One region of the Frankia sp. Cppng1_Ct_nod genome, then DNA from elsewhere that is predicted to be linked to it. Evidence: predicted binding sites of a transcription regulator. Region 1 holds the regulator's gene; each other region holds the start of a gene.
What was found. Region 1 encodes LexA, which represses DNA repair genes until DNA is damaged. Its sites were predicted from a motif close to CGAACNNNNGTTCG; they were not measured.
Positions count from the first base shown of each region.

Region 1 (2,267 bases):
GGCGCACCACGTGCACTCGAGTAGAGCCGTCACCCACCCGCGACGTGGCCGACGACCTCACCCGCGCAAGAGACAGGACCAGGCTGAAAACCACCATAACCAGAACAACCAGGACGATTCGACCCCGCCTGGTCAGCCTCAGCGGAGGTGCGGCCGATCTCTCCACCACACCCACCTCCTCTACTTCCACTACCGCGAACAGCACCTATAATGAACATAAGTTCGATCGAACGTCTGGTCGAGTATGCACTTCCGAATCCGACGGAATCGTCGTAACACGCTCGAACAGACGTTTGAGATATTCGGCCGCGGCGGTTACGGTCGTACCGATCAGATGCAGGTCGTGGCCACCAGCTCTGGTTCATGGTGAAACCATCAGGTATGCCGGGAGCGGAGTCTCCCACGACCGAAAACGAAGGAGAGCGGCAGGCATGACCACCGACCAGAACCGCGCCCGACGCGGCAGGCCCCCCCGCGGCTCAGTGCGCGACCTGCCGGACGGGCCGGCGGACGCCTCGGGCCTGACCCCTCGGCAGCGCAAGGTGCTGGAAGTGATCCGCAATTCCGTCGAACGCCGTGGTTACCCGCCGAGCGTGCGCGAGATCGGCGAGGCCGTCGGGCTGACCAGCACCAGCAGCGTGGCGCACCAGCTCAAGACTCTGGAGGAGAAGGGCTTCCTGCGTCGGGACCCGAACCGCCCACGAGCCATGGAGGTGCTGTCCGCGGATGCGCCGGTACGGCCTGCGGCACGCGAGGTTCTGCCCGCCGGTCCGTCTCCCGCGCCGTCAGCGGGCGCCAGCGAGTCCCCGACACCGGCGGGCAACCATGCCCAGACGGCATACATACCCCTGCTCGGCCGCATCGCCGCGGGCGGCCCGATCCTCGCCGAGCAGGCCGTCGAGGACGTCTTCCCGCTTCCCCGTGAGATCGTCGGCGAGGGCACCCTGTTCCTGCTGCGGGTTGCCGGCGACTCTATGATCAATGCTGCGATCTGTGACGGGGACTGGGTGGTTGTCCGCCAGCAGCCGGTCGCGGACAACGGCGAGATCGTCGCCGCGATGATCGATGGCGAGGCGACGGTCAAGACGCTACGCCGCCGCGACGGCCACATCTGGCTCCAGCCGCAGAACCCGGCCTATGCTGAAATTCCGGGTGACGAGGCGTCGATCCTCGGCCGGATCGTCGCGGTCCTGCGCCGGGTCTGACGGCCCGCGGGGAGCTGCACAAGTGGATGTCGTTACCAACCGGCGGAATGCCGGTCGGGTCGTGGCCGTTGTCGGGCCGACCGCGGCCGGCAAGAGCGACCTCGCGATCGGCCTGGCAGCCGCGCTGGGCGGCGAGGTCGTGAATGCCGATTCCATGCAGCTCTACCGCGGAATGGACATCGGTACGGCCAAGGTGCCGCCAGGAGAGCGCAGCGGCATCCCGCACCACCTGCTCGACGTCTGGGACGTCACCCGTACCGCCGACGTGGCGTCCTACCAGGCGCATGCACGAACGGTGGTCGACGGGCTCCTCGCCGCCGGCCGTACCCCGGTTCTCGTGGGTGGCTCCGGGCTCTACGTCCGGGCGGTCCTCGACGATCTCCACTTCCCCGGCACCGACCCGGCGGTGCGGGCCCGGCTGGAACAGGAACTGGCCGAGCGGGGCTCCGCGGCGTTGCATGCCGATCTCGCCGGCCGGGCGCCCCAGGCGGCTGCCGCCATCCTGCCCAGCAACGGCCGTCGGATTGTGCGCGCGTTGGAGGTGGTGGAGCTCACGGGCGGTTTCAACGCATCCCTTCCCGACCATCGCGCGGTATATGACGTGATCCAGATCGGCATCGACCATCCGCACCTCGACTCCCGGATCTCCGACCGCGTGGCGGTGATGTGGGCCGTGGGCATGGTCGAGGAGGTCCGCACACTCGCCGGTATCGGCCTGCGGGAGGGTCGTACCGCATCGCGCGCACTGGGCTACGCTCAGGTCCTCGCCTGGCTGGACGGTGAACTGGAGTCGGCCGAGTCCGCCCGACTTGCCACGATTGCCGCGACGCGCCGATTCGCTCGTAGACAAAGGTCGTGGTTTCGCCGTGATCCCCGCATAATCTGGCTGGACCGTCCCGACGTCGAACAGGTGGCGGGCATGGTCAGCTCGCCCTGACGTGCGATGGGCCAGGTGCGGCCCGTTCATCCCGGCGTCTGGAGACACCTGTGACCGCGCTCGAGCTGAACCTCGTCCCGGCCCTGTGCGCCGCGTTCGACGACGGGTCGTTACAGCTGCACTAC
Region 1 covers NZ_CAKKTK010000020.1:16,623-18,889, forward strand. Annotated here, with positions in the region: gene NBW77_RS08405 (LysM peptidoglycan-binding domain-containing protein) at 1-169, opposite strand, end outside; gene lexA (transcriptional repressor LexA) at 432-1,205, shown strand; gene miaA (tRNA (adenosine(37)-N6)-dimethylallyltransferase MiaA) at 1,228-2,142, shown strand; gene NBW77_RS08420 (EAL domain-containing protein) at 2,193-2,267, shown strand, end outside.

Region 2 (2,267 bases), on a different contig from region 1:
CTGGATGTGCGGCCGGGCACCATGGCGACTCGGCAACTCGGGCCTGGCCAGTGTGGCTGTGGCCAACCCGACCAGCGCATCCGCCCGACGCGCATCGATACCGTCCGGGTTGTGGTGCTGGCGGTCGGGATCGGTGGGCTGGTGGGCCAGCGCGTCCACCGCCGTCCATACCGTCGCTGCCTCCTCCGCCGACAGCACCGCGTGCAGTTCCGCCATCCCATCCCGCGCCGGCCACAGCTCCACCCGACGTTCCACCCGGGCCTGCTCATGCCGCTCGCCCGCGCTCACCGGATCCGCGGCGAGTACCGCCCGACGCAGACACCGCCGCAGCTCCGCCAGGCTCTGCCCCGACGCCCGGCCCAACACCCGTGCCTGCACCGCTGCGGCCGTCCGATCATCCAGCTCGTCGAGCGCGGCAACGATCGCCGCCGCCTGTACATAGCTGATCGACCCCTCCGTCAACGCGGACCAGGTATCACCCAACCGGCCGTCCAACGCCCGCGCGACCTGTAGCCGCCGATCCGCCGTCACCGGCGACAGTCGCAATGCCGCCGCCACCTCCTCACGAACCCAGTCGTCCCCACCACCCGACACCGCCTCGTCGTCCACGGACGGGGAAGCCGGACCATCCGGGCTGGCCGCGAGCACCGCCAACACCCGCTGCTGACCTGCCGCCACCCACGCGGCCACCTGCTCGAACACCACCAGTAGATCCACCTGCTGCGAATGTGACAGCAACCCCGGGTCGACCCCGGCCAGCACACCGATCACCCCCGGACCCGGCGGCGACGTTCTCAGCCACCCGACCAACACCTCAGAATCAAGATCGACACAGGCGGCGCCGCCCGCCGCGTCTCCCGCGACGCCTTCGGCCATCCCCATCACCTCCCACCCCCGGAACCGAACGTATGTTCGACTATAGCCGATAAATCCAAGAAATGCCGAGAAGCACCAGATACCCGAATGACGAGCCCAGTCGGCAGGGCGGCCCTCGAACCGATCGCCGCTGATCGCCGCGATCGCCGCTGATCGGATACGCGCCTACCGGGAGTCCCTGGCGCGGCAGGTGGACACCTGCACCGATCCCGTCACCGATCCGATAGAAGGTACGGATCGACAGCTCACTGGAAGCCGGCTCCTTCCTCGTCCCCGTACTGACGCCAAGTTTTCCTCAGCACGCAGTGCCGCCGGATCGCGAAGGAGCTTGCGGCACGCCAGTACGCCGACTGGCGGAACCTGCGTTTCCAACAGCTGACCGATCCCGACGCCCGCCGGGCCCTGGTGTTGAGCGTCTGCGCGCTGAACGATCCGATGTTCAGCGGGAATGCCGCGACACTCGACACCCTCGGGAAGGCGGTGCGTGCACACCTCGACACCCTAGGTGCTATGGCCAAGCATGCCGCACGAAAAGCCGAGGGGACGAAAGCTCAGGCCGCCAAGATCGCCGAGCGAAAGGCTCGGGAATCCGCGGCGGCACAGCAGGCCATCGATGATGCCCACGAACAGCATGACGAGGCAGAAACGAACAGACGGACGGCGGAAACGGACAGACGGGCCGTTCAGATCAGCGGCCGCCGAACAGGCCGCCCCGGCCCTGATTGCCGAACAGGCCGCCGAGGGCTCCGCCCAGACCTCCGGGGATGCCACCCGGAAGGCCCCCGCCGCCGTGCCCCTGACCGCCGTGCCCCTGACCGCCCTGGTGGCCGTGCATCTCGTTACCGGCGAAACCGCCCTCGCCGAGCCCGAAGTGGCCGCCGAGGCCGGCACCGGCAAGCGCGTTGTAGGGCGGGAGCAGCTCACACGGCTGGACGATGACATAGCCGTCCCCGGAGAACTGCATCTGCCAGCTCTCACCGGTGTTGCCGCGCGGCTTCCACACCGACGACGAGGTGACCGCGGCCTGCATCGACACCTGCAGGCTCGACGACCAGCCCACCACCGCGTCCGCGTCCGCGAAGTAGTAGTTCTGCGGGGTCACCCGCATGACCAGCGGAGCGCCCGACGTCACCAGCGCGACCTTGCCGTTCCCGGACAGCTCCACCTGGTAGTTACCGGCCCCCGCGATGGACACCTGGGAGTCGATGCGGACGATGTCCCAGCGCAGGTCGATGTCGAAGGCGAGCACGTTCTTGCCGTCGACCGTCAGCCCGTCGCCGGCGAGGTCGAGGATGTGGACGTCCTGGGCCTGATGGGCGAGGAAGACCGTTCCGCCGCCGGAGACCTTCATCAGGTTCAGGCCCTCGCCCTCGCCGAACAGCGAGCGGACG
Region 2 covers NZ_CAKKTK010000018.1:18,200-20,466, reverse strand. Annotated here, with positions in the region: gene NBW77_RS07900 (HNH endonuclease signature motif containing protein) at 1-876, opposite strand, end outside; gene NBW77_RS07895 (AIM24 family protein) at 1,565-2,267, opposite strand, start outside.
Region 2: the regulator LexA is predicted to act here: its motif matches at 902-915, upstream of NBW77_RS07900 (HNH endonuclease signature motif containing protein).

Region 3 (2,267 bases), on a different contig from region 1:
TCGAACAGCTGTTCCGGCGTCCGCCAGCCTTTGATCATATTGCGCCAGGCCAGGATGAGGCCATGCCGCACGCCGTCGACGAAACCCACCCGCCTGCCACCGGCACGGCCAGGCGGGGCTGCGAACGATCCAGCCGTTTCCACCCCGGCCGGGCCGGCGGATGCCGCGGTGTGCGGCGGGCCTGCCGACATGCCGGTGGCGGTGTTCATGCCGCACTCCGATCCGTATCCGTAACGTCGGAACCAACCAGCTCCGGCTGCCCGGGCCGGTCCAGATGACCGGTGAGGCCGAGGAACACCTCGTCCAGGCTGGGACGCAGCAGCGCCAGTTCGGCCGGCACGATCCCGGCCTCGTCGAATCGGCGTACCAGTACAGCCAGCACCGCCGGGTCACTCACCCGGCTGGTCAGCAGGTTCGTGTCGAGGTCCCGCGCCGGCCGTGTCCCGACCAGCTCGGCAACCGTCGCCGCGGCAACGTCGAGCTGTTCAGGGCCGGTGAGCCGGACGTGCAGGGTCTGCGCGCCGGCACGGCTCTTCAGCTCGTCAGGGGTGCCGTACGCGATGACGCGGCCATGGTCGACCACGACGATGTCGTCGGCGAGCCGGTCGGCCTCCTCCAGGTACTGGGTGGTCAACAACACGGTTGTACCGTCGGCAACCAGTTCCGTCACCATCCGCCAGACGTCGTTGCGGCTGTGCGGGTCCAGCCCGGTGGTGGGCTCGTCCAGGAACAGGACGGCGGGATTCCCGACAAGGCTCGCGGCCAGGTCGAGCCGGCGGCGCATCCCACCGGAGTAGGTCCGTGCCCGCCGCGCGGCGGCCTCGGCGAGGTTGAACATCTCGATGAGGTCACCGGCACGGGTCCGGGCCTGCCGTCGGGAAAGCCCGAACAGCCGTCCGATGAGGTAGAGATTCTCCAGCCCCGACAGGTCCTCGTCCACGGAGGCGTACTGGCCGGTCAGGCCGATACGGGCCCGAACCCGATGCGGATCGGACACCGTGTCGAAACCGCAGACGCGGGCATGACCGGCGGTCGGTCGCAGCAGAGTGGCCAGCACCCGGACGGTCGTCGTCTTACCCGAACCGTTCGGACCGAGCATGCCCAGCACGGCGCCGGTACGCCCGACGAGGCTGACACCATCCAGCGCGATGACCGCACCGAACCTCATCACCAGTCCCTCGGCTTCGATCGCTTCTGCCACGAAGATCCCCTGCTCTGTCTCTGTTTCTGTCTCTGTTTCTGTCTCTGTCTCTCGCCTGCCCGACCGACGCCCGTTCGACGTGGGCGGTCCACGGTGGGCCGGGCCCGCCATGGTCAGGACGAACTGTGCGCGACGACGCTGACCGGATGGGCACACCGCGCTGACCGGACGCACACACCACTGACATGACGCGCACCGGACTCGACATCGAACATACGTTCACCTAACGTGTCCGCATGTCCCTTCAGTACAGCCTGTTGATCTCGGGTGAAGTTGAGATCAACAGCGATCCCCCGTCAAACCGCATCCACCTGGACGACACGACATGGGTCGACGTCACTCCAGGGTGGTTGCGCGGCGCCGACGAGCTGTGCGAGATCCTCGCCGCACAGGTGTCGTGGCGACGCGGACGGCGGTGGATGTACGAACGGATGGTTGACGATCCGCGCCTGTCACGGTGGTATGCCGTGTCCGAACCGCTGCCCCACCCGGTGCTGGGATCGGCACGCGGCGCACTGCATACCCGGTACCAGGTTCCGTTCGGCCCGGTCGGGCTCAACTTCTACCGCGACGGAGATGACAGCCTCGCGTTCCACCGCGACCGCGAACTACGTAGGCTCGACGACACCCTGGTGGCGATCGTGACGCTCGGGGCACGGCGTCCCTTCCGGTTCCGGCCGCGTGGCGGCGGAGCCTCGCGGACCCTCTTCCCCGCTTCCGGTGATCTTCTGGTGATGGGAGGCCGCTGCCAGGCCGACTGGGAACACGCTGTCCCGAAAGTCACCGCCTGCGGCCCCAGAATCAGCGCATCCTGGCGCTGGGTCAACTCGTGAGTGGATGATCGGTGAACGGAAGTTCGTCGCGATCGGGCATGACCTTCCCGGCCCGCACAGCCGGCTGGCCCGAGCGACCCGGTTCGTCGTCCGCGGTCACCGGGTCGAGCAGGTAGGCGCCGTTGTTGTGCACGTTGCCCACCTGCGCGCTGACGGGATGGGCACGCAACACGCCGGGCGGCGCGGGTGCCAGCATCCCGGTCAGGGCCACCGGATCGTCCAGACGGGGGTCG
Region 3 covers NZ_CAKKTK010000025.1:403-2,669, forward strand. Annotated here, with positions in the region: partial or broken gene NBW77_RS09650 (ABC transporter permease) at 1-209, opposite strand, end outside; gene NBW77_RS09655 (ATP-binding cassette domain-containing protein) at 206-1,201, opposite strand; gene NBW77_RS09660 (alpha-ketoglutarate-dependent dioxygenase AlkB) at 1,438-2,034, shown strand; gene NBW77_RS09665 (SOS response-associated peptidase) at 2,024-2,267, opposite strand, start outside.
Region 3: the regulator LexA is predicted to act here: its motif matches at 1,410-1,423, upstream of NBW77_RS09660 (alpha-ketoglutarate-dependent dioxygenase AlkB).